4 regions of the Streptomyces roseochromogenus subsp. oscitans DS 12.976 genome follow, and region 3 is predicted to be linked to each of the others. Evidence: riboswitches for the same ligand, from Rfam matches in the RefSeq annotation. Region 3 holds a riboswitch; each other region holds the start of a gene.
What was found. A riboswitch is a leader RNA that binds a small molecule or an ion and turns the genes downstream of it on or off. The one in region 3 is predicted to bind cyclic di-AMP.
Positions count from the first base shown of each region.

Region 1: another riboswitch for cyclic di-AMP. It lies ahead of M878_RS74835 (LysM peptidoglycan-binding domain-containing protein); the one in region 3 lies ahead of M878_RS71115 (M23 family metallopeptidase).
Region 2: another riboswitch for cyclic di-AMP. It lies ahead of M878_RS59930 (M23 family metallopeptidase); the one in region 3 lies ahead of M878_RS71115 (M23 family metallopeptidase).
Region 4: another riboswitch for cyclic di-AMP. It lies ahead of M878_RS65330 (C40 family peptidase); the one in region 3 lies ahead of M878_RS71115 (M23 family metallopeptidase).

Region 1 covers NZ_CM002285.1:5,821,551-5,827,363, forward strand. Annotated here, with positions in the region: gene M878_RS74825 (cytochrome P450 family protein) at 51-1,361, shown strand; gene M878_RS74830 (LysM peptidoglycan-binding domain-containing protein) at 1,512-2,687, shown strand; cyclic di-AMP (ydaO/yuaA leader) riboswitch at 2,870-3,044, shown strand; gene M878_RS74835 (LysM peptidoglycan-binding domain-containing protein) at 3,049-3,738, shown strand; gene eno (phosphopyruvate hydratase) at 4,093-5,373, shown strand; gene M878_RS74845 (FtsB family cell division protein) at 5,507-5,813, shown strand, end outside.
Region 2 covers NZ_CM002285.1:2,300,971-2,306,783, forward strand. Annotated here, with positions in the region: gene M878_RS59915 (bifunctional acetate--CoA ligase family protein/GNAT family N-acetyltransferase) at 1-1,853, opposite strand, end outside; gene M878_RS59920 (HPr family phosphocarrier protein) at 2,031-2,312, shown strand; gene M878_RS59925 (GntR family transcriptional regulator) at 2,463-3,149, opposite strand; gene M878_RS59930 (M23 family metallopeptidase) at 3,349-4,104, opposite strand; cyclic di-AMP (ydaO/yuaA leader) riboswitch at 4,117-4,277, opposite strand; gene M878_RS59935 (M16 family metallopeptidase) at 4,489-5,813, opposite strand, start outside.
Region 3 covers NZ_CM002285.1:4,968,338-4,974,150, forward strand. Annotated here, with positions in the region: gene M878_RS71100 (MarR family winged helix-turn-helix transcriptional regulator) at 1-264, opposite strand, end outside; gene M878_RS71105 (dihydrofolate reductase family protein) at 327-1,460, shown strand; tRNA gene M878_RS71110 (tRNA-Met) at 1,558-1,631, opposite strand; cyclic di-AMP (ydaO/yuaA leader) riboswitch at 1,963-2,129, shown strand; gene M878_RS71115 (M23 family metallopeptidase) at 2,139-3,155, shown strand; gene M878_RS71120 (aldo/keto reductase) at 3,226-4,170, shown strand; gene M878_RS71125 (PrsW family intramembrane metalloprotease) at 4,297-5,601, opposite strand; gene trmB (tRNA (guanosine(46)-N7)-methyltransferase TrmB) at 5,643-5,813, opposite strand, start outside.
Region 4 covers NZ_CM002285.1:3,615,271-3,621,083, reverse strand. Annotated here, with positions in the region: gene M878_RS65340 (hypothetical protein) at 221-574, shown strand; gene M878_RS65335 (tellurite resistance/C4-dicarboxylate transporter family protein) at 578-1,543, opposite strand; gene M878_RS65330 (C40 family peptidase) at 1,696-2,889, opposite strand; cyclic di-AMP (ydaO/yuaA leader) riboswitch at 2,897-3,066, opposite strand; gene pcrA (DNA helicase PcrA) at 3,331-5,813, shown strand, end outside.

The sequences.
Region 1 (5,813 bases), 850 kb from region 3:
GGCGTCGTACCGGAGAAAGGGGGAGCGGTGTGTCCGGATACCGTCGGGGGGTGACCGACCAGCACCACGCCCCGACCACCGCCGGATCCCTCCCGGACTCCGCCCCCGACCTCTTCACCTGGGAGTTCGCCACCGACCCCTACCCGGCCTACGCCTGGCTGCGCGAGCATGCGCCGGTGCATCGGACGCGGTTGCCCAGCGGGGTCGAGGCGTGGCTGGTCACCCGGTACGCCGATGCCAAGCAGGCCCTCGCGGACCAGCGGCTGAGCAAGAATCCAGCGCATCACGACGAGCCCGCGCACGCCAAGGGCAAGACCGGTATCCCCGGCGAGCGCAAGGCCGAGCTGATGACCCATCTGCTGAACATCGACCCGCCGGACCACACCCGGTTGCGCCGACTGGTCAGCAAGGCGTTCACCCCGCGCCGGATCGCCGAGTTCGCGCCCCGGGTGCAGGAGCTGACCGATGAGCTCATCGACCGGTTCGCCGCGAGGGGCTCGGCCGACCTCATCCATGAGTTCGCCTTCCCGCTGCCCATCTACGCCATCTGCGACATGCTCGGCGTCCCGCGCGAGGACCAGGACGACTTCCGGGACTGGGCGGGCATGATGATCCGGCACGGCGGAGGGCCCAGGGGCGGGGTCGCGCGGTCGGTGAAGAAGATGCGCGGCTACCTGGCCGAGCTGATCCACAAGAAGCGCGAGGCGCTGCCCGCCGAGCCCGCGCCCGGTGAGGACCTCATCTCCGGCCTCATCCGCGCCTCCGACCACGGCGAGCACCTCACCGAGAACGAGGCCGCCGCGATGGCGTTCATCCTGCTGTTCGCCGGCTTCGAGACGACCGTCAACCTCATCGGCAACGGCACCTACGCCCTGCTCACCCACCCCGGGCAGCGCGCCCGGCTCCAGCGGTCCCTGGCTGAGGGGGAGAGGGACCTGCTGGAGACCGGAGTGGAGGAACTCCTGCGCTACGACGGTCCGGTGGAGCTGGCCACCTGGCGGTTCGCCACCGAGCCGCTCACCATCGGCGGGCAGGACATCGCGCCGGGGGATCCGGTGCTCGTGGTGCTCGCGGCGGCGGACCGGGATCCGGAGCGGTTCGCCGACCCGGACGTACTGGACCTCTCCCGGCGTGACAACCAGCACCTCGGCTACGGCCACGGCATCCACTACTGCCTCGGCGCGCCGCTCGCCCGGCTGGAGGGCCAGACCGCGCTCGCCACCCTGCTCAGCCGCCTGCCCGACCTGCGGCTCGGTGCCGATCCGGCCGAGTTGCGCTGGCGCGGCGGGCTCATCATGCGGGGCCTGCGCACCCTGCCCGTGGAGTTCACCCCGGCCGTCGGCAAAACCGTGGAACGGTGAACACGAAGGGGGTTCAACTCTGTGATCTTCACGTGATCTGCGCGGCATTAACTTGTGACAAGTGATCGTCTGCCTATACGTTCACCCATCAGCGTGGCGACGCGCACCAAGGCGCCGCGCCGGTCCTGCTGTCGCACGAAAGGCATCCGTATGCTCTCCGGGAACGGTCGTCACCGTCGCCCCCGTCAGGCTCCGGCCCTCCTCGTCGCGGCAGGAGTGACCGGCTCCGCCATCGCCATTCCGCTGCTCGGCGCCGCGAGCGCCAACGCGGCCGACGGCACGACATGGGACAAGATCGCCGAGTGCGAGAGCGGTGGCTCCTGGAGCGCGAACAGCGGGAACGGCTACTACGGCGGCCTGCAGATCTCGCAGGACGACTGGGACAAGTACGGCGGTACGCAGTACGCCGACAGCGCCGACCAGGCCAGCCGCTCCCAGCAGATAGCCGTGGCCGAGAAGATCCTCGCCGGCCAGGGCACCAAGCCGTGGGCCATGTGCGCGCTGACCGCCGGTCTGACCTCCCACTCCGGTTCGGTCGACGTGGACCCCGGCGTGAGCGGCTCCGGTGGGTCCAGTGCCGGGTCCGGCTCGTCCGGCGGCTCCGATCCGTCCGGTCTGCCGGATTCGTCCTCCTCCGGATCGAGCTCCGGCTCCGGTTCCGGCTCTGATTCCGGCTCCGGTTCCAGCTCTGACGCCAGCCCTGGCGCCGACTCGGGCTCCGGCTCCAACTCCGCCTCCGGTTCGGATTCCACCGGGCCGGATTCTCCCGGTCCGGATGCCTCCGGCTCCTCCTCGTCCGGCGCGACCGCCACGCCGGCTCCCGGTGCGAGCCCGGGCAAGGGTGCCACCGGGACCCCGGAGGCGACCGACGGCTCCACCGGTGCAAGTACCCCCAAGTCCGACAAGGGGGACGAGACCGGCTCGACCGGTGACGAAAGCCGGCAGGGGGGTGACAGCTCGCCCACGGCGACTCCCGGCACGGATGAGTCGGACAATTCCCAGCAGACCAGCGGCTCTTGGAGCCTGGTCGACACCGGCACGCTCAGCAGCGGCGGACGTCACCGTGGCGAGAGCGCGGACGAGAGCGCGGGCGCAAGCGCGGCAAACGGCCAGAACGCCCCGCGATCCGGTCGTCATGCCGACCGCGAACGGGACACCTACACCGTCCGCGAGGGCGACTCCCTCACCTCCATCGCCGACTCTCTTGGTGTCGACGGCGGATGGCATGCGCTCTACGCCGCCAACCAGAAGGTCATCGGCGCCGACCCGAACCACATCACCGCCGGTCAGACCCTGAAAGTCACGGGCGAAAAGGACGCCGAGTAGCGGGAGTTGACGCCCCGCTTCGCGCCTAATGTCCGGTTTGGCGAAAGTGTGGGATGAGTCTCAGAAGCCCTGATCGTCTTTGAAATTCCCTCGATCACCTGTCTACGGTCAGGACCGCTCGTCACCACGAGCCCCGGCAGCCGTAACGCCGAATCCTGCCAGCGGTTGCCCGGGAACAGTCGTCGCGTCATGCGCCGTAGGCAGGAGCGGGGGACCCAAGGTAAGTGCTGGAACCGGCAGTTGACGCCGGAACCGGCTTGGGGTGAAGCCGCAGGCCCGCGACAGCGGGCGTGCGGCCGGGCAACTCAACCGGCCCGAACCCGACAGCTCACCTCGCAGGCGTCGGTGAGGGGATCGATCCATGCTGTTCTCCGGCAAGGGCAAGCACCGTCGTCCGTCCAAGGCCGTCCGGGCCGTCGCGCTCGTCGGTGTCACCGGCGCCGCCGTAGCCGCCCCGCTCATGGCGGCCGGCAACGCCTCGGCCGCCACCGCCTCCGAGTGGGACACCGTCGCCCAGTGCGAGTCGGGTGGCAACTGGTCCATCAACACCGGCAACGGCTTCTACGGCGGTCTGCAGTTCTCCGCCTCCACCTGGGCCGCGTACGGCGGTACCGCCTACGCCCCGGCCGCCAACCAGGCCACCAAGGCGCAGCAGATCGCCGTCGCCGAGAAGGTCCTCGCCTCGCAGGGCAAGGGCGCCTGGCCGGTCTGCGGCACGGGCCTGTCCTCCGCCGCGTACAACGGCTCCGCCCCGAGCACCACCTCGTCGAGCAAGAGCACCGGCACCACCACCCGCTCCACCGACCAGCAGGCCGCCACCCGCTCCGCCGAGCGCACGGCCCCGGCGAAGAGCAAGACCGTCACCACCCCGACCGGCAAGAAGGTCAAGAAGGGCGACGGCGAGTACAAGGTGGTCAAGGGCGACACCCTCAGCTCCATCGCCGAGAAGCACCACGTCGCCGGCGGCTGGCAGAAGCTGTTCCAGCTGAACAAGGACATCGTCGAGGACGCCAACCTCATCTACCCGGGCCAGCAGCTGCACCTGAAGTGACACATCCGGCTCCGGCCGGATCCACGGCGCCCTCACATCGCCCCCCACACTGAAGCTCCCGTGAGGGTCACCCCCCGTCCCCACGGGCTCCCCGCCCCGGCGCGTGTTCCCCCGTACGCGCCGGGGCGGGGTCTTTTGTTTCGCGCCACGTTTCCCCACTCTTCAGTCCGGGATCATCGGAACCCCCCTTTGTTCCATCGGTGAACAATGGGTACCGTCTGCGTGTCCCTCTCCGTCCACGGGACGGTCGGTCGGTGGCTGATCCCCCGGAGACGGTTAGGCTCTAGTCGCAAGGCACAGCCGTAAGGCACACCACCTCGCACTTCCAGCGTCACATCCAAGAAGGAGATGCTCGTGCCGTCCATCGACGTCGTCGTAGCCCGGGAAATCCTGGACTCCCGAGGCAACCCCACGGTCGAGGTCGAGGTCGGCCTCGACGACGGCAGCACGGGTCGTGCCGCCGTGCCGTCCGGCGCCTCGACCGGTGCCTTCGAGGCCATCGAGCTGCGCGACGGTGACCCCAACCGCTACCAGGGCAAGGGCGTCGAGAAGGCCGTCCTCGCCGTCATCGAGCAGATCGGTCCGGAGCTGGTCGGCTACGACGCCACCGAGCAGCGCCTGATCGACCAGGCCATGTTCGACCTGGACGCCACCGACAACAAGGGCTCGCTCGGCGCCAACGCCATTCTCGGCGTCTCCCTCGCCGTCGCCCACGCCGCCTCCGAGGCCTCGGACCTCCCGCTCTTCCGCTACCTGGGCGGCCCGAACGCGCACCTGCTGCCGGTGCCGATGATGAACATCCTGAACGGCGGTTCGCACGCGGACTCCAACGTGGACATCCAGGAGTTCATGATCGCCCCGATCGGCGCGGAGTCCTTCTCCGAGGCCCTGCGCTGGGGCGCCGAGGTGTACCACACGCTGAAGAAGGTCCTGAAGAACAAGGGCCTGTCCACCGGCCTCGGCGACGAGGGCGGCTTCGCCCCGAACCTCGGCTCCAACCGCGAGGCCCTCGACCTCATCATCGAGGCCGTCAAGGAGGCCGGCTACGCCCCCGGCCAGCAGATCGCCCTCGCGCTCGACGTGGCTGCCTCCGAGTTCTACAAGGACGGCAAGTACCTCTTCGAGGGCAAGGAGCGCTCCGCCGCCGAGATGACGGAGTACTACGAGGAGCTGGTGGCGGCCTACCCGCTCGTCTCCATCGAGGACCCGCTGTTCGAGGACGACTGGGCCGGCTGGAAGGTCATCACCGACCGCATCGGCGACAAGGTCCAGCTGGTCGGCGACGACCTGTTCGTCACCAACCCGGAGCGCCTGGCCCGCGGCATCGAGGAGGGCACCGCCAACGCCCTGCTGGTCAAGGTCAACCAGATCGGCTCGCTGACCGAGACCCTGGACGCCGTCGAGCTGGCCCAGCGCAACGGCTACAAGTGCATGATGTCCCACCGCTCCGGCGAGACCGAGGACGTCACCATCGCCGACCTGGCCGTCGCCACCAACTGCGGCCAGATCAAGACCGGCGCGCCGGCCCGCTCCGAGCGTGTCGCCAAGTACAACCAGCTGCTGCGCATCGAGGAGATCCTCGACGACGCCGCGGTGTACGCCGGCCGCAGCGCCTTCCCGCGCTTCAAAGGCTGAGCCCGTAGAGGGTAAGGCTTAGCCAGTCGTACGTACGTCCCCGTACCCGGTCCCGTACCGTGTGCGGGGACGTACGCGCGTGTGCAGTACACAGGACGACGTGTGCAGCGCACAGGACAAGGGGAGGCGGGACATGGCCGTGAAGGACCGGGACCGGTTCTCCACCGCGACCAGGCTGCGGCTGCTCGGCGAGCAGACGGCGGCCCGGGTCTACCGTTCGCAGACCAAGCGGCAGGACCGCCGCTCCAGGCTCACCGGCCGGGCGGCCCTGCTCGCGCTGGTGCTGTGCTCGATGATCGTCGCCCTCGCCTACCCGATGCGGCAGTACGTCACCCAGCGCGCGCAGATCTCCGACCTCCAGCGGCAGCAGGAGCAGGCCCGTAAGCGGGTCGAGCAGCTGCGCGACCTCAAGGCACGCTGGCAGGACGACTCCTACGCCG
Region 2 (5,813 bases), 2.7 Mb from region 3:
GACAACGCCTCCGCGAGCCCCCCGAGCTCGACATGCACCACCAGCACCGGCTTACCGGGAACTGCGGCCGCCGCCGATCTGAGCGCCTCCGCCAGCTCCGCGTCCCCCGGCGACGCTTCCCCGATGGCAGGGATCGCCGTCACCACGACGGAGTCGTACGTGTCGTCGGCCAAGGCCCGCGCCAGCGCCCCGTGGAAGTCCTCCGCCGTCGCCCCGGTCGTCAGATCCAGCGGCCGCGCCGGCCGCAACCCCTCCGCCAGGCACCGGTCGTACGTCAGCACGCCCAGCGACTCGGAGTTGCCGAGGATCGCCACCCTCGGCCCGGCGGGCAACGGCTGCCGGGCGAGCAGCAGCCCCGCGTCGACCAGCTCGGTGATCGTGTCGACCCGGATCACCCCGGCCTGCCGCAGCAGCGCGGAGACGGTGGCGTGCGGCAGCCGGGTCGCCCGTACCGCGTGTCCCTGCGGCGCGGAACCGACGCCCTGCACCACGACCAGCGGTTTCGCCGCCGCCGTCCGCCGGGCGAGGCGGGTGAACTTGCGTGGATTGCCGATGGATTCCAGGTACATGAGGACGACGTCGGTCTCGGGGTCGTCGTACCAGTACTGGAGGACGTCGTTGCCGGAGACGTCCGCACGGTTGCCGGCGGACACGAAGCTCGACAGGCCGGTGACCCCGGTGACCCCTCCCCCGCGCCGGTGCAGCCGGGACAGCAGAGCGATGGCGATGGCGCCGGACTGGGCGAACATCCCGATCCGGCCGGGGCGGGGCATCTCGGGGGCCAGGGAGGCGTTCAGCCGGACGCCCGCTGCGGTGTTGATGATCCCGAAGGCGTTCGGGCCGATGATCCGCATGCCGTACGCGCGCGCCTGCCGCACGAGCGCCCGCTGCCTCTCACGCCCCTCGGGCCCGCTCTCGGCGTATCCGGCGGAGAGCACGACGAGTCCCTGCACCCCGTGTTCTCCGCACTCGGCGACCACACCGGGCACGTACTCGGCCGGTACGGCTACGACGGCGAGGTCGACGGGGTCCTCGATGTCCCGCACGGACCGGTAGGCCGGCACCCCGTCGACCTCCTTGAGGGGCTCGGGGAAGGCCTTGTTCACGGCGTGCAGCCGGCCGCCGTAGCCGGCGTCGCGGATGTTGCCGAGGACGCTGCGGCCGACCCCGCCGGGGGCGCGGCCGACGCCGACGACCGCCACGGAGCCGGGCGCGAGCAGCCGTCGTACCGAGCGGGCCTCGGCGCGCTGTTCCCGCGCGCGCTGCACGGCGAGGGAGCGGTCGGTGGGTTCGAGGTCGAACTCCAACCGGACCACGCCGTCCTCGAAGCTGCGCTGCTGGGTGTAGCCGGCGTCCGTGAACACCTTGATCATCTTGGTGTTGGCGGGCAGCACCTCGGCGGCGAAGCGGCGGATACCACGCTCGCGGGCGACGGCCGCGATGTGTTCCAGCAGGGCGGAGGCGACCCCGCGGCCCTGGTGCGCGTCCTGCACCAGGAAGGCGACCTCGGCCTCGGCGGCCGGCGCGGAGGCGGGCATGCCGTCGGCGCCGATGCGGTCATAGCGTACGGTGGCGATGAACTCGCCGCCGATGGTGGCCGCGAGTCCCACCCGGTCCACAAAGTCGTGGTGCGTGAAGCGGTGGACGTCCTTGGCGGACAGGCGTGGGTACGGCGCGAAGAAGCGGTAGTACTTCGACTCGTCCGAGACCTGCTCGTAGAAGCTGACCAGGCGGTCGGCGTCATCAGCGGTGATGGGCCGGATGCGCGCGGTACCTCCGTCGCGCAGCACTACGTCCGCCTCCCAGTGGGCGGGGTACTCGTGCCGGTCGTGCCGGTCCGCCGGGGTCTGCATGGGGCCCAGAGTACGGCTCGCGTCCGACAACGGCGCGGGGCAGTCTGTGGAGGACGGAAGTCGGATCGAGGCCGCGGTCCGACGACACTCCGGGACAGGACGAAGGTCCGATCCGGGCAGGCTTCACGATATGGGAAACTGGTCTAGACAACCCTGAAGACTGAAGGGCAGCAACACATGGCTGAGCGCCGCGTCAACGTCGGCTGGGCCGAGGGCCTCCACGCCCGTCCCGCCTCCATCTTCGTCCGAGCCGCCACGGCCGCAGGCGTCCCGGTGACGATCGCCAAGGCCGACGGGAACCCCGTCAACGCGGCCTCCATGCTGGCCGTCCTGAGCCTCGGTGCCCAGGGTGGCGAGGAGATCGTCCTCGCCTCCGACGCCGAGGGCGCGGACATCGCCCTGGACCGTCTGGCGAAGCTGGTCGCCGAAGGCCTCGAGGAACTGCCCGAGACGGTCTGAGCCCCGGCGCACAGATATTCCGGAACCGCGTCGCCCTTTTCGGGCGGCGCGATTCCGGCTTTTCCGGGCCCACTGCACGCACACCGGAATCAGGGCAACGTGAAATACACGGCGCCGAATAACTCCACTTCTTTGTATACGGCGCCCGTGTTAATGCCGAAGGCCCGACATGTTTACGGCGTGTTGCGAAGTCCTCACACGCTCGCCGGCCCCGGGAAATCGCAGCCGGTGCGCGCCCGTCGCGCGCTCGGTGTGCAGCGCCGTGACCGCCCGCGCGCGCTCGCCGTCGCCGCGCGCCACCGCGTCGACGATGGCGCCGTGCTCCGCCCAGGACTCCACCGGGCTCGGCGACGCCTCCACCGTGTACATCCAGGCGATCTTGTGGCGCAGCTGGCTGAGCATCGCGGTCAGTGAGGGGCTGCAGGAGGCCTGGGCGAGCGTCTCGTGGAACCAGCCGCCGAGTGAGCGCAGATCCTCGCTGTGCCCCCGCCTGGCCCGCTCCTGGCCCAGCCTGACCAGGCCACGCAGCACCTTCAGATGGGCCTCGGTGCGCCGCTGTGCGGCCCGGGCGGCCCCGAGCGGCTCCAGGAGCATGCGCATGTCGAGCAGATCGGCGGCCTCCTGCTCGGTCGGCTCGGCCACGCACGCGCCCGCGTGCCGGCGGGTCACCACGAAGCCCTCGGCCTCCAGGGTGCGCAGGGCCTCACGGACGGGGACGCGCGAGACGCCGTAGCGGCGGGCCAGGACTTCCTCGGTGAGGCGGCCGCCGCGCGCGTGGACACCGGCGACGATGTCGTCCCGGATCGCCGTGCACACCGAGTGCGCCGGAATACGCATGACCGACCTCCGCCTTAATCCCCGTGAAACGTCGACGATGGACGCGTGTTCCGTGACTCTATTCCAATGCGCCGGAATTTCCGACGGCGGGTCGGATTCCATGGATATTTTTTGGTCAGCGAGTACGGTCTGCACCGCGCAAAACGGCGAAAGCCCCGGCTCGGTGAGCCGGGGCGGCGGATACCGCGTGCGCGGAGGGTCAGACGTTCACGCCGTGCTTGCGGAGGTAGGCGACGGGGTCGACGTCCGAGCCGTAGTCGGGGGTCGTACGGGCCTCGAAGTGGAGGTGCGGGCCGGTGACGTTGCCGGTCGCGCCGGACAGGGCGATCTGCTGGCCCGGGGTGACCCGCTGGCCTACCGAGACGCCGATGGACGACAGATGGCCGTACTGGGTGTACATGCCGTCGGCCATCCGGATCACGATCTGGTTGCCGTATGCCCCTCCCCAGCCGGTGGAGACGACGGTGCCGGAGCCGACCGCGTGGACGGGCGTGCCGGCGGCCGCGTGGAAGTCGATGCCGGTGTGCGAGCCGGAGGACCACAGGGAGCTGCTGGCCTTGTAGCCCGTGGAGACATAGGAGTCGGCTATCGGGGCGACGAACGCGTTCAGCCGCGCGCGCTCGGCCTCGCGGGCGGCGCGGGCCTGGGCTTCGCGCTCCTGCCTGGCCTTCTCCGCCGCCGCCTTGGCCGCGGCCGCCTCGGCAGCCTTCCCCTCGGCGGCCTGCTTCTGGGCGGTGGCCTGCGCGTCGATGTGCTCGGCGATGTCGTCGCCGACGGTGATCACCGGGGTGAGGCCGGTCTGCTCGACGGAGTTCTGGGCGGCGGACGCCGGGGCGGCCGCGAGGGTGCCGATGACACCGGTGGTCGTGAGGGCCGCGATGCCGGCCGCCTGAGCGGTGGTGCGCTTGACCCGGCCGGGCTTGCGGTGCTTCCCGGTGGCGCATATGAACGCCATGAAGTGGCTGGTCCTTTCCTTCCCTCTCGCCTACCGGGTTAGCTGACGGGTTCGGAGCAGGAAGGTCTCCTACGGGCCCCCTCGCTGCCGCGCGGGCGCCCGATTCACCCCAGGGACGGTGGGTCCCCGGCTCCCCTGGCTCGCGCCGTACGGGGACTCGGCGATGGCTGTCCGGTGCCGCGGGTGCGGCGCACTGCCTGACGAACAGCCCGGCCGACGCTACGGAAGCCCGCTTTCCAACCCCAAACGGATCCGGGCTTTTGTAGCGCATCCCACAGGGCAGACAGGCAACCTCCGGAGCAAATCGGGCATCTGGGGAAGGGAGTGGAACAGCAGGGGCCCTGACGACCCGTAGGTCGTCAGGGCCCTCACACGCGCGTGCCCTTACTCGGCCGCCACCACGGTCACTTCGCCGATGCCGAGCGCCTCCACCGGCGCCTTGATCTGGGCGGCGTCACCGACGAGGACGGTCACCAGCCGGTCCACCGGGAAGGCGTTGACGACGGCCGCCGTGGCCTCCACCGTGCCCGTCACCGCCAGCTGCTGATAGAGCGTCGCCTGGAAGTCGTCGGGCAGGTGCTGCTCGACCTGGTCGGCCAGCGTGCCCGCTACGGCCGCAGCGGTCTCGTACTTCAGCGGCGCCACCCCGACGAGGTTCTGCACGGCCACGTCCCGCTCGGCGTCGGTCAGGCCGTCTGCGGCGAGGGTGCGCAGCACCTTCCACAGGTCGTCCAGCGCCGGGCCGGTATTGGGGGTGTCCACCGAGCCGCTGATGGCGAGCATCGAGGCGCCGGTGCTGTCCGGGGCGGAGCGGAGGACCTGCCCGAACGCGCGCACACCGTAGGTGTAGCCCTTCTCCTCGCGCAGGACGCGGTCCAGGCGGGAGGTGAGGGTGCCGCCGAGGCAGTAGGTGCCGAGCACCTGCGCGGGCCACACGCGGTCGTGCCGGTCGGGGCCGACGCGGCCGATCAGCAGCTGCGTCTGGACCGCGCCGGGGCGGTCCACGATGACCACACGGCCGGTGTCGTCGGCGGTCACCGGCGGCACGGGCCGCGGCTCGCCCTGGGTGCCGCTCCAGGCGCCCAGGGTGTCGCCGAGCAAGGCGTCCAGGTCGATCCCGGTGAAGTCGCCGACCACGACCGCGGTGCCCGTGGCGGGGCGTACATGCCGGTCGTAGAAGGCGCGTACGGCGGAGGCGTCGATCTTCTCGACCGTGTCCTCGGTGCCCTGGCGCGGGCGGGACATCCGCGAGGTCGCCGGGAAGAGCTCCTTGGAGAGTTCCTTGGCGGCGCGGCGGGAGGGGTTGGCCAGCTCGTGCGGGATCTCGTCCAGACGGTTGCGGACCAGCCGCTCGACCTCGCTCTCGGCGAACGCGGGCGCGCGCAGGGCGTCGGCGAGCAGGCCGAGGCCCTTGGCCAGGCGGGAGGCCGGAACCTCCAGGCTGAGCCGGACGCCGGGGTGGTCGGCGTGCGAGTCCAGCGTGGCGCCCGCGCGCTCCAGCTCGGCGGCGAACTCCTCGGCGGAGTGCTTGTCGGTGCCCTCGGAGAAGGCCCGCGCCATGATCGTGGCGACGCCGTCCAGGCCGGCCGGCTCGGCGTCCAGGGGCGCGTCCAGCAGCACCTCGACGGCGACGACCTGCTGGCCGGGGCGGTGGCAGCGCAGCACCGTCAGGCCGTTGTCGAGCGCGGTGCGCTCGGGGGCCGGGAACG
Region 3 (5,813 bases):
CCTGCGCACCAGCCCGTCCCGCTCCAGGCGGGTCACCGCATAAGTCAGCCGACTGCGCGTGATCTTCAGCGTCTCGGCGAGATCGGTCATGCGCAGCCGCCGGTCGGGCGCCTCGGAGAGGTTGGCCAGCACCGAGTAGAACAGGTGGGGCATGCCGGCGTCCTGTTGGAGCTGCCGGTCCATCGCGTCCTCCAGGAGGTGGGTCGCGGCCATGTACGCGCGCCACGCGCGCTGCTCCTCGGGGCTGAGCCAGCGGGTCGTCATGCCGACAGTGTAGGTTTGTTTCAAACTTGAACCAAGAGTGACTTCGCAGGGAGACCGCGCCGATGTCGTATCCGTACGTGCTGCTGTCCGCCGCCGTCTCCCTCGACGGCTACCTGGACGACACCGGTCCCGAACGGCTTCTGCTGTCCAGCCCGGCCGACTTCGACCGGGTCGACGCGGTACGGGCCTCCGTCGACGCCATCCTGATCGGAGCCGGCACGATCCGGGCCGACAACCCGCGGCTGCTGGTCAACTCCGCCGAGCGCCGCGCGGCCCGCGTCCGGGAGGGCCGGCCGGAGTACCCGCTGAAGGTGACCGTCACAGCCACCGGCGACCTCGACCCCGGTGCGAAGTTCTGGCACACCGGCGGCGACAAGCTCGTCTACACGACCGACAAGGGCGCCGAGCGGGCCACCCACCGCCTCGGCGGCGCCGTCGACGTCGTCCCGCTCGGCTCCGACCTCGACTGGCGCGCCCTGCTGTCCCACCTGCACGACGTGCGCGGCGTACGGCGGCTGATGGTCGAGGGCGGCGGCACGGTCCACACCCAGCTGCTGCGCCAGGGCCTCGCCGACGAGCTGCAGCTGGTCGTCGCCCCGCTGTTCGTCGGCGACCCGGCCGCGCCCCGCCTCTTCGGCCCGGGCGGCTACCAGCCCGGCCGGCTGCGGCTGACCGAGGCCCGACGGATCGAGGACGTGGTCCTCATGCGCTACGAGCCCACGGCCCCCGGCACCGGCCCGTTCCCCGCCGCCGCCGACCGTCACTGGCTGCGCACCGCCTGCGAACTCGCCGCGCTGTGCCCGCCCTCGCCCACGGCGTTCAGCGTGGGTGCGGTGGTGGTCGCCGCCGACGGTACGGAGCTGGCCCGCGCCCACTCGCGCGAGGGGGACGACCCCGTGGTCCACGCGGAGGAGGCCGCGCTCGCGAAGATCGACCCGGCGGACCCTCGGCTGCCTGCCGCCACCGTCTACAGCAGCCTGGAGCCGTGCGCCCGGCGTGCCTCCCGCCCCGCGCCGTGCTCCGAGCTGATCCTCCGGGCCGGGGTACGGCGGGTGGTCACTGCCTGGCAGGAGCCGGACACGTTCGTGGCGGGCGCCGACGGTAGGGGGATTCTGGTGAAGGGCGGCGCCGAGGTGGTCGTACTGCCGGAGTACGAGGACCAGGCCAAGGCGCCGAACAGGCACCTGCTGGGGTGATCCGCCCGGAAAGCCTTCAGGACCGGTGAAGACACTCAGCGCCGGTGGAAAGACTCAGGGCCCGGAAACCAATGGTTTCCGGGCCCTGAGTCTTCAGTAGCGGGGACAGGATTTGAACCTGCGACCTCTGGGTTATGAGCCCAGCGAGCTACCGAGCTGCTCCACCCCGCGTCGTTGTGTTCACCAGTGTACGCCATGCGCAGCACCGCATGCACACGGGTTGACCAGGGGCGCGGACCGGCGTCATCCGCCCGGGCCAAGAAGCTCGCCCCGTTCACTTACGGTGACCGGACGACCGCCCTCCGCATAACGCCTGAGACACCATCAAAAACTCCGACACTCCTGAACGATGGTCAACTCGACCGATTTGCAGCGTTCCTGACCGGTAAGTCCCCGTCGGAAAGCGCGAATGATCATGCCGAACGGCTTGGAAAGTGACTCTGGGGTCTATTAACGTTCGATAACGCAGCGCGGTCGTCCCAGCCGTCACAAGAGGCGGCTCCGTGCGCACGCGCCGAATCCCGCAAGGGAACCGGGGAACCACCACCTTGGGGTGAATCACGCGGATACTGACGTGAACTCGTCGAGTCCACGCCCGGTATACGCGCGTAGGAGACCTTCCTGCTCCGAACCCGTCAGCTAACCCGGTAGGCGGAGGAAGGAAAGGAGCACGCCCGAGTGGCGTCCAACCGGCCTGCCCCAGAAGCCCCGTTCGTGCCCGCGCAACCCGAGCCGGAGACCTTCGGCTACGGCTCCTACCGCGGCGAGGAGGGCCCCTGGGAGGAGTGGAACCCCACCGAGGAATCCCTCACCACCGTCCGCGGCCGGCACCGTGTCGCCAAGCAGCGCGGCGGATTCGCGCGCAGCTCCACCGTCCTCGGCGTCGGCGTGATGGCCGCCGTCGGCGCGGGCGGCATGGCCAGCGCCAACACCGGCAAGCCGCCGGTCTCCATATCCCTGCCGGACTCCGTCACCCACTTCTTCGGCGACGACTCCTCCCACCAGGCCACCGCCACCGGGCTCAGCAAGGTCGGCGTGACCTCCGAGAGCGCCGACAGCGGTGACGCCGGCGAGGCGCTGCGCAACCGGATCATGGCCCAGGCCGAGCAGCAGCAGAGCAAGGCCGACAGCAAGGCCACCGCCGCCGCGCTCGCCGCCGCCGAGAAGCAGACCGCCGCCGCCGCGGCCAAGGCGGAGAAGGAGGCCGCCGCCAAGGCCGCCGACGCCCAGGCGAAGGCGGAGGCCGACGCCAAGAAGGCGGCCGAGGCCAAGCGGCTGGCCGAGCTGGCCAAGCAGTACACCCTGCCCGTCGTCTCGTACACGATCACCGGCACCTTCGGCCAGCCCGGCGCGATGTGGTCCTCCGGCTACCACACCGGCCTCGACTTCGCCGCCCCCACCGGCACCCTCATCAAGGCCATCCACGGCGGCACGATCACCGAGGCGGGCTGGGCCGGCGCCTACGGCTACCGCACCGTCCTGACCCTGGACGACGGCACCGAGCTGTGGTTCTGCCACCAGTCCTCGATCAACGTCTCGGTCGGCCAGAAGGTCTCCACCGGCGATGTCATCGGGCGCATCGGCGCCACCGGCAATGTCACCGGCCCGCACCTCCACCTGGAGGTCCACCCGAACGGCCAGGCATCCGCCATCGACCCGGCGCCGTGGCTGCGGGACAAGGGCCTCAACCCCTGAGCATGGCATTCGTGTGAACGCGACGCCGGCGGCGGAATGAGATCATCCACCGCCGGCGTTCATGCTGAGCATGACGTCTTTGCGCACACTCGGCTCTTCCGACATCGAGGTCTTCCCGCTCTCCCTCGGCGGCAACGTCTTCGGCTGGACCGCCGACGAGGAGACCTCCTTCGCCGTCCTCGACGCCTACGCGGCGGCGGGCGGCAACTTCATCGACACCGCCGACGCCTACTCCGCCTGGATCGAGGGCAACAAGGGCGGCGAGTCCGAGACGATCATCGGCAAGTGGGTCAAGGCCCGCGGCAACCGTGACAACGTCGTCATCGCCACCAAGGTCAGCCAGCACCCCGAGTACCAGGGCCTGTCCGCCGCCAACATCAAGGCCGCCGCCGACGCCTCCCTGCGCCGCCTGGACACCGACTACATCGACCTCTACTACACCCACTTCGACAAGCCCGAGGTCCCGGTCGAGGAGATCATCGGCGCCCTCGACGAGCTGGTGAAGGCGGGCAAGGTCCGGCACATCGCCGCCTCCAACATCACCCCCGAGCGCCTCAAGGCCTCCCTCGACTTCTCCGACCGCGAGGGCCTGGCCCGCTATGTCGCCCTCCAGCCCCACTACAACCTGGTCTCCCGCGACACCTACGAGGGCCCGCTGCAGGACCTGGCCGCCAAGGAGGGTCTGTCCGCGGTCCCGTACTTCTCCCTCGCCGCGGGCTTCCTGACCGGCAAGTACCGCCCCGGCACCACGGTCGACAGCGCCCGCGCGGGCCGGGCCCAGCAGTACGCGGACTCCGAGCGCGGCCAGAAGGTCCTCACGGCCCTGGACGAGATCGCCGCCGCGCATGAGGTCCCCGTCGCCACGGTCGCCCTCGCCTGGCTCGGCGCCCAGCCGACCATCACCGCCCCGATCGCCTCGGCCCGCACGGTGGAGCAGCTCCCGGCGCTGCTGGGGGCGGCGGACCTGAAGCTGACGGACGAGGAAGTGGCGAGCCTGACGGAGGCGTCGGCCTAGCTCGCTCTCCGCCGCTATGACCTTCCTGCCGCTATGACCTTCCTGGCGCGGTAACTTTTCCGCCGCAACGGCGATCAGCCACGACGGGGCAATCCGGCGATGCCAGACTCTCCGCGACCCGGACGGCTACGACCGATACGGGTTGTAGGCGGGATACGGCACCGCCGGATACCCGTACCCCGGCCAAGACGCCGCAGGCACCGTCGGCCAGGCCGGCGCAGCCGCCCGCGCCGCATACTCCAGGGCCGGGCGCGCCACATCCCTCCGCTTCCACAGCTCGTCCAGCAGCTCCCGCTCCCGGACGACGAAGTCGGCCCCGGCCTTCCCCTGCCGCCCCCGGCGCCGTAGAAACGCGAGCGACGTGGCGTACGCCTCGTACTGGGCCACCGCCCGCGCCGCCGCCCGGCCATGGTGGTGCCGGGCGTAGTCACGGGCCGTCCCCCGCGCCCTCATCGACCCGAGCGCGAACGGCTCGGCCGGCCCCAGCCACCCGGCCAGCACATACGCCGGCAGCTCCTCCCGCACGGTCCGCAGCTCCCGCTGCCGCGTCCAGATCGCGAGCCAGGTCAGCAGCCCGAACACGGGCATCATGAACGCGCCGTAGACGGCGAAGAACCCGAACTCGCCGAAGGTGGAGGAGCCGTTCCAGAAGGCGTGCATGCTCATTGCGAGCAGCAGACCGCAGACCGGCAGCAGCACCCGCCGGGCGCGCTGCCGCTCGGCGGAGAGCGCGGCGACACCGAAGCCGAGACCGGTGAGGGTGGTGAACAGGGGGTGCGCGAACGGGGACATCACGATGCGCACGAAGAAGGTGGCGGCGGTGACGGAGGCGATGCCGCGGTCGCCGGAGAGCTGGTCGGTCCCGAAGGCTGTACCCAGGTAGAGGATGTTCTCGGTGAACGCGAACCCGGTGGCGGTGATCCCCGCTATCACCACCCCGTCCACGATCCCGGTGAAGTCACGTCTGCGGAAGAGAAAGACCAGCAGTACGGCGGCGGCCTTGGCGGACTCCTCCACGATGGGCGCTATCACGGTGGCGCCGAGCGTGTTGGCGCTGGCTGGATCGGCGGTGGCGGTGGCTATCCACTTGGTCGCGAAGCTGTTGGCGACGATGGCTATCAGCGCGGCCGCGCACGCGCCCCAGGCGAAGGCGAAGACCAGATTCCGCCAGGGGCCGGGCTCCACCCGGTCCAGCCAGCGGAAGGCGGCTATGAGCCAGGGCACGGGCAGCATGGCCAGCCCGAGCCCCACGAGAAACCCCTCGGTACCGGTCTGCCTGCGCACCAGCGCCAGGATGACCAGCCCGGACAGCGCCAGCAGCGTGATCAGTGCCCCGTACCGCACCCACCGGCGCTGCCACCAGTGCGGATGGCGCAGCACAAGGCCCTCTGGGCCCGGGGGATACGTCGGAAACGGAGGACTGGTGGCCACGGCATCGACCCTAACGGTGACGGGACGAGGTGCTGAGCGGTTTATCGGCCCTGGTGCGGTACACGATGGAACAGCAGATCGTTCACCACATGTCCCTTGTCCAGTCCCTGACCCTCGAAACGGGTCAGCGGCCGGAACTCGGGGCGTGGCGCGAAACCGCCGTCGGCCTGCGTGTTCTCGAAGTCGGGGTGCGCGCTGAGCACCTCCAGCAT
Region 4 (5,813 bases), 1.4 Mb from region 3:
CCGGTCTAACCCGAGGCATCGAGGCCAGCCACGCAACAGGCATCCGCCCGACGCCCACCCGACCGCCACCACCACGAGCGTGAGGACCGACCGCACGGTCTGACCAAAGGCTTCGCGAGCCCAGCTCCGACGAGGCGTGCCAGCCCTCACCACTCGAACATCCCGAGAACGGCACCCTGCCGTCCCTGGGGCTGTTACCGACGAATTAGGCTCCGGCCCCATGGACGTACTCATCCATCTCTTCGTCGGCCTGCACATCATCGGCATCGCTGCGCTGCTCGGCGGTTTCCTCACCCAGATGAAGGCGATGGGCCAGGGCACGGCCCGGTTCGTGCCCGGGATGCTGCACGGCGCGCTGACCATGCTGGTCACCGGCGTGGTCCTGGTCGGCCTCAACCAGGCCGACCACCACCACGTCAACACCATCAAGATCGGCATCAAGCTGGCGCTGCTGATCGTGATCCTCGGGCTCGTCTATGTGAAGCGCGACGAGGAGAAGATCGACAAGGGCGCGTTCGGGACGGTCGGCCTGCTGACCGCGGCGAACATCTTCATCGCCGTGCTGTGGACCTGACGGTCATCCGTCCCCGCCGGCGGTGCGGGCCGCGCGTACCGCACCCGCGGCGACCGCGAGCCACACCGCCACCGCCGCCCACAGCAGCACCCGTCCCGGCCACCTGAGCCACGGGAAACCGACGGCGGTCGCGGCAGACAGTGCCGCCGCCGTCATTCCCATCGGGAACACCGTCGACCACCGCCGCTCGTCATAGCCGAGCCGGGGCCGCACCGCCTCGGCGGCCAGCAGCACCAGATACCAGGCCAGATCCAGTACGAGCAGCGCGACTGTCACCGCGCGCAGCACACCGCGATCGTCGTCGTCCCACAGATACAGGCCCGCATCGTCCCCGGCGACGAGCAGCTTCGCCCCGGCCAGCGCGGAGATCGCGAGCGCCCCGCCCGCGATCCACTGGTTGCCCGCCCCCTCCAGCACCTGCCGCACGTCGAAGTGGGCCAGCGCGAAGCCGTAGAGCACCAAACCCAGCCAGAACAGCACCAGTGCGGTGTGCGCGAGCCACGCCCTGCTCTCGGCCGCCGCCAGCGTGGCCGCCAGCACGGCCAGCCCCTGTGGGGCCACACAACACAGGAACACCGCTCCCGGCATGCGCCGCCTCCAGTGCCGTACGACCAGAGGCAGCAGCACCGGCCAGAGCAGCGCCGCCAGCGCCAGCAGAGCCTCGGCCAGGGTCTGCCGGCCCAGCGCCGAGATCCGGGTGCCGAGCACTGTGGTCGCGGCGACGGCGGCGAGTGCGCCGGGGCTGCCCGCCTCGACCACCCAGCGCTGCCGCTCGGCGAACAGCCGTAGGACGAAGTCGGCGGCCAGTGCCACCCAGGCGACGCAGGCCATCGCCAACGTCACCCGGGAGAGAGCCTCGGCGCCGGTCAGACGCAGGCCCACCGACAGGACGCCGGTCGCCATCACGGCGGCCCCGGCCGCGGGAGGCCGGTCCGCCCACCACGCACGCAGACCTGAGATGCCGGGCATGCGCCGATGCTAGGGAGCCGAGTGATCCCTGCCCGGGAAGGGCACGCGCGCGTGGAGCGCAAAAGCACCGCCACGCGTGCGTACCGGTGTTCTTGCGGCCCACGCGCGCGTGGAGCACGAAAGGCCGGCACGTACCCCGAGCCCGGCGACGGTCAGCCCGGTCGGACCACGCTGTGGATGATCGATGCGCCGCCGTAGTAGATCGACTCCTCGCGGACGTACGCGCCCGGCTTCGGGGCGTGGATCATCATGCCGTTGCCTATGTAGACGCCGACGTGGCTGATGTCGTCGTAGAAGAAGACCAGGTCGCCCGGCCGGGCACTGGCCAGGGAGACCGTGGTGCCGGCGTTGACCTGGTCGTACGTGGTGCGCGGAAGCGTGACCCCGGCGGCCTTCCAGGCGGCCTGGGTCAGGCCCGAGCAGTCGTAGGAGTCAGGCCCTGTGGCGCCCCACACATACGGCTTGCCGATCTGCGAGCGGGCGAAGGCGATCGCCTTCTCGGCCTTCGTGTCGTACGAGCCGGACGTCGAGGAGCCGCCCGAGCCGGAGCCCGTCGACGAACCAGAACCAGAACCAGTTCCAGAAGCGGATCCGGACCCCGTGGACGAGGACGACGACGAGCCGGCCTGCTGCTGCTCGGCCTGCCGCTTCGCCAGCTCGGCCGCCTTGCGCGCCGCTTCCTCCTGCTGCTTCCGCTCGATTTCGGCCAGCCGCGCCTTCTCCTGGGCGGTCAGCTGCGACAGCAGCTCGCGCGCGGAGGCGAGTTTCTTCTGGACGGTGGCCTTGGCGGTCTGCAGGTCGTGCTGCGAATCGGTGAGGGTCTGCAGGCTCTCCGCGGCCTCCCGCCGTTTCTTCATGGTCGCGGCCTGCTCGCCTATGTAGGCGTCGACCTCGCTCTTCTCCCGCGAGGTCAGCCGGTTCATCAGCTGGCTCTCGTCGAAGTAGTCCTGCGGGTTGTCCGCGAGCAGGAAAGTGGCCGTGGGGGGCGCGGCCATGCCTGAGCGGTACTGGGCCGCGGCGAAGGAGCCCAGCTCCTCGCGGGCCTTGTTGAGGCGTTCGGTGCGCCGGGCGACGTCGTCGCGGAGCGCGTCGACGCGTCCCCGCTGTCTGCCGGTGCGTTCCTTGGCCGCGTTGTACTTGTCAGTCGCCGACTCGGCCTGGCGGTAGAGGTCGTCGACCTTCTTCTCGACCTCCTCCAGGCTCGGCTTGGCGTGATCGGTTCCCGGGGCGGCCTCGGCGCTCTGCGAGAGCACGGCCATGGAGGTGAGGGCGGCGGTGGCGAGGGCGGGGGTGCGGAGGCCCGCCCCGATGGTCCCGCCGGGGCGCGGCTTGCGATGCGACGCCAAGGGAGGCGACTCCTTCCAATGGGCCGCCTACCGGGTTAGCTGTCGGGTTCGGGCGGCGGTTCGGAAGGGTTGCCCTACGGCGTCGTCCCGGGCGGGAGTCGGCCGATTCACCCCAGGATCGGTGGGTCCCCGGCTCCGGGCGCCACGCGGGCACGCCGGACTCGGCGGAGGCCGTGCGGCCCGGCGAGGTTCGCCGGTAGGGGTCGTACGGCCCGATCGCACGCTAGCCAACTCGTGTGACTCCTGTGAAGGTTGGTGCGTGATATGTCCGATACATTTTTGTGACCTGGGGGCGGTTTCACAGCTGTGTCATCGGGTCGTTCCGCAGCGTGAGCGGGAGATGGGCTCTGCGGCGGCTGTGAAGATCAACTCTCGCTCGAACCGGCCATGTTCCGGGGACGGCGACCGGTTGTCGGTGGGGCGCCCTAGACTCGGAGAGCGATGAGCAGCCTCTTTGACGACAGCTTCCTGGCGGACCTCCAGACCCCTCGCGGGCACGAGGAGGAGCAACCGCCACCGCCCGAGGACGATCACGCTCCGGAGCCGCTTCCGGACGATCTGTTCGGCGGGAAGTTCGACGCGCCGCCGGACCGGGACGCCTACTACCGCGACGGCGCCCCGCGCCCCGCGCTCGACGCGGCCGCCCTCCTGGAGGGGCTGAACGAGAACCAGCGCGCCGCGGTCGTGCACGCCGGCTCCCCGCTGCTCATCGTCGCCGGCGCCGGCTCCGGCAAGACCCGTGTGCTCACCCACCGCATCGCCCACCTGCTCGCCGAGCGGAATGTGCACCCGGGCCAGATCCTCGCGATCACCTTCACCAACAAGGCCGCCGGCGAGATGAAGGAGCGCGTCGAGCATCTCGTCGGCCCGCGCGCGAACGCGATGTGGGTGATGACCTTCCACAGCGCGTGCGTGCGCATACTGCGCCGGGAGAGCAAGAAGCTCGGCTTCACCTCGTCGTTCTCGATCTACGACGCCGCCGACAGCAAGCGCCTGATGGCTCTGGTCTGCCGTGACCTGGACCTCGATCCCAAGCGCTTCCCGCCGAAGTCGTTCAGCGCGAAGATCAGCAACCTGAAGAACGAGCTGATCGACGAGGAGGACTTCGCCGCCCAGGCCGCCGACGGCTTCGAGAAGACCCTCGCCCAGGCCTACGCGCTCTACCAGTCGCGGCTGCGCGAGGCGAACGCACTCGACTTCGACGACCTGATCATGACGACGGTCAACCTGCTGCGCGCCTTCCCGGACGTCGCCGAGCACTACCGCCGCCGCTTCCGGCACGTCCTGGTGGACGAGTACCAGGACACCAACCACGCCCAGTACGCACTGGTACGGGAACTTGTCGGCACGGGGGAACGCTCCGCCGAGGAGGGCGACACCCCGCCCGGCGAGTACGATCTCCCGCCCGCCGAACTCTGTGTCGTCGGTGACGCGGACCAGTCGATCTACGCCTTCCGCGGCGCGACGATCCGCAACATCCTCCAGTTCGAGGAGGACTACCCGAACGCGACGACGATCCTGCTGGAACAGAACTACCGCTCCACGCAGACCATCCTGTCCGCCGCCAACGCGGTCATCGAGCGCAACGAGTCCCGCCGCCCGAAGAACCTGTGGACCAACGCCGGCCAGGGCGCGCGGATCACCGGGTACGTCGCCGACACCGAGCACGACGAGGCCCAGTTCGTCGCCGACGAGATAGACCGCCTGGTCGACGCGGGCGAGGCCAGGGCGGGCGATGTCGCGGTCTTCTACCGCACCAACGCCCAGTCCCGTGTCTTCGAAGAGGTCTTCATCCGCGTCGGCCTGCCCTACAAGGTCGTCGGCGGTGTCCGCTTCTACGAGCGCAAGGAGGTCCGGGACGTCCTCGCCTACCTGCGCGTCCTTGCCAACCCCGAGGACTCCGTCCCGCTGCGCCGCATCCTCAACGTCCCCAAGCGCGGCATCGGCGAGCGCGCCGAGGCGATGGTCGACGCCCTCGCCCAGCGCGAGAAGATCAGCTTCCCGCAGGCGCTCAAGCGCGTGGACGAGGCCTATGGCATGGCGGCCCGCTCCACCAACGCCGTCAAGCGGTTCAACACGCTGATGGAGGAACTCCGTACGATCGTCGAGTCCGGCGCCGGACCCGCGACCGTCCTGGAGGCGGTACTCGAACGCACCGGCTATCTGGCCGAGTTGCAGTCCTCCACCGATCCGCAGGACGAGACCCGCATCGAGAACCTCCAGGAACTGGCTGCCGTGGCCCTGGAGTTCGAGCAGGAGCGCGGGGAGGGAGAGGCCGGCACACTGGCCGACTTCCTGGAGCAGGTCGCGCTGGTCGCCGACTCCGACCAGATCCCCGACGAGGACGAGGACGGTTCCGGCGTCATCACCCTGATGACCCTGCACACCGCCAAGGGCCTGGAGTTCCCGGTCGTCTTCCTGACCGGCATGGAGGACGGAGTCTTCCCGCACATGCGCGCGCTCGGCCAGACCAAGGAGCTGGAGGAGGAGCGGCGCCTGGCGTACGTCGGCATCACGCGCGCGCGGGAGCGGCTCTACCTCACACGCTCGGCGATGCGCAGCGCCTGGGGCCAGCCGTCGTACAACCCGCCCTCCCGCTTCCTGGAGGAGATCCCGCCCGCCCATGTGGAGTGGAAGCGGACGGGAGCGGCGGCACCGGTGTCCTCCGGACCGGCCTCCGGGATCGCGGCCTCGCTGTCCTCGACCCGCTCGCGCTCCTCGGCGTCGGGCGCGTCCGGGTTCGCCACGCGGCGCACGGCGGAGAAGCCGGTGGTCGCGCTGGCCGTCGGGGACCGGGTCACCCACGACCAGTTCGGGCTCGGCACGGTCGTCGCCGTGAAGGGCACAGGCGCGAACGCGGAGGCGACCATCGACTTCGGCGACACCAAGCCGAAGCGCCTGCTGCTGCGGTACGCGCCGGTGGA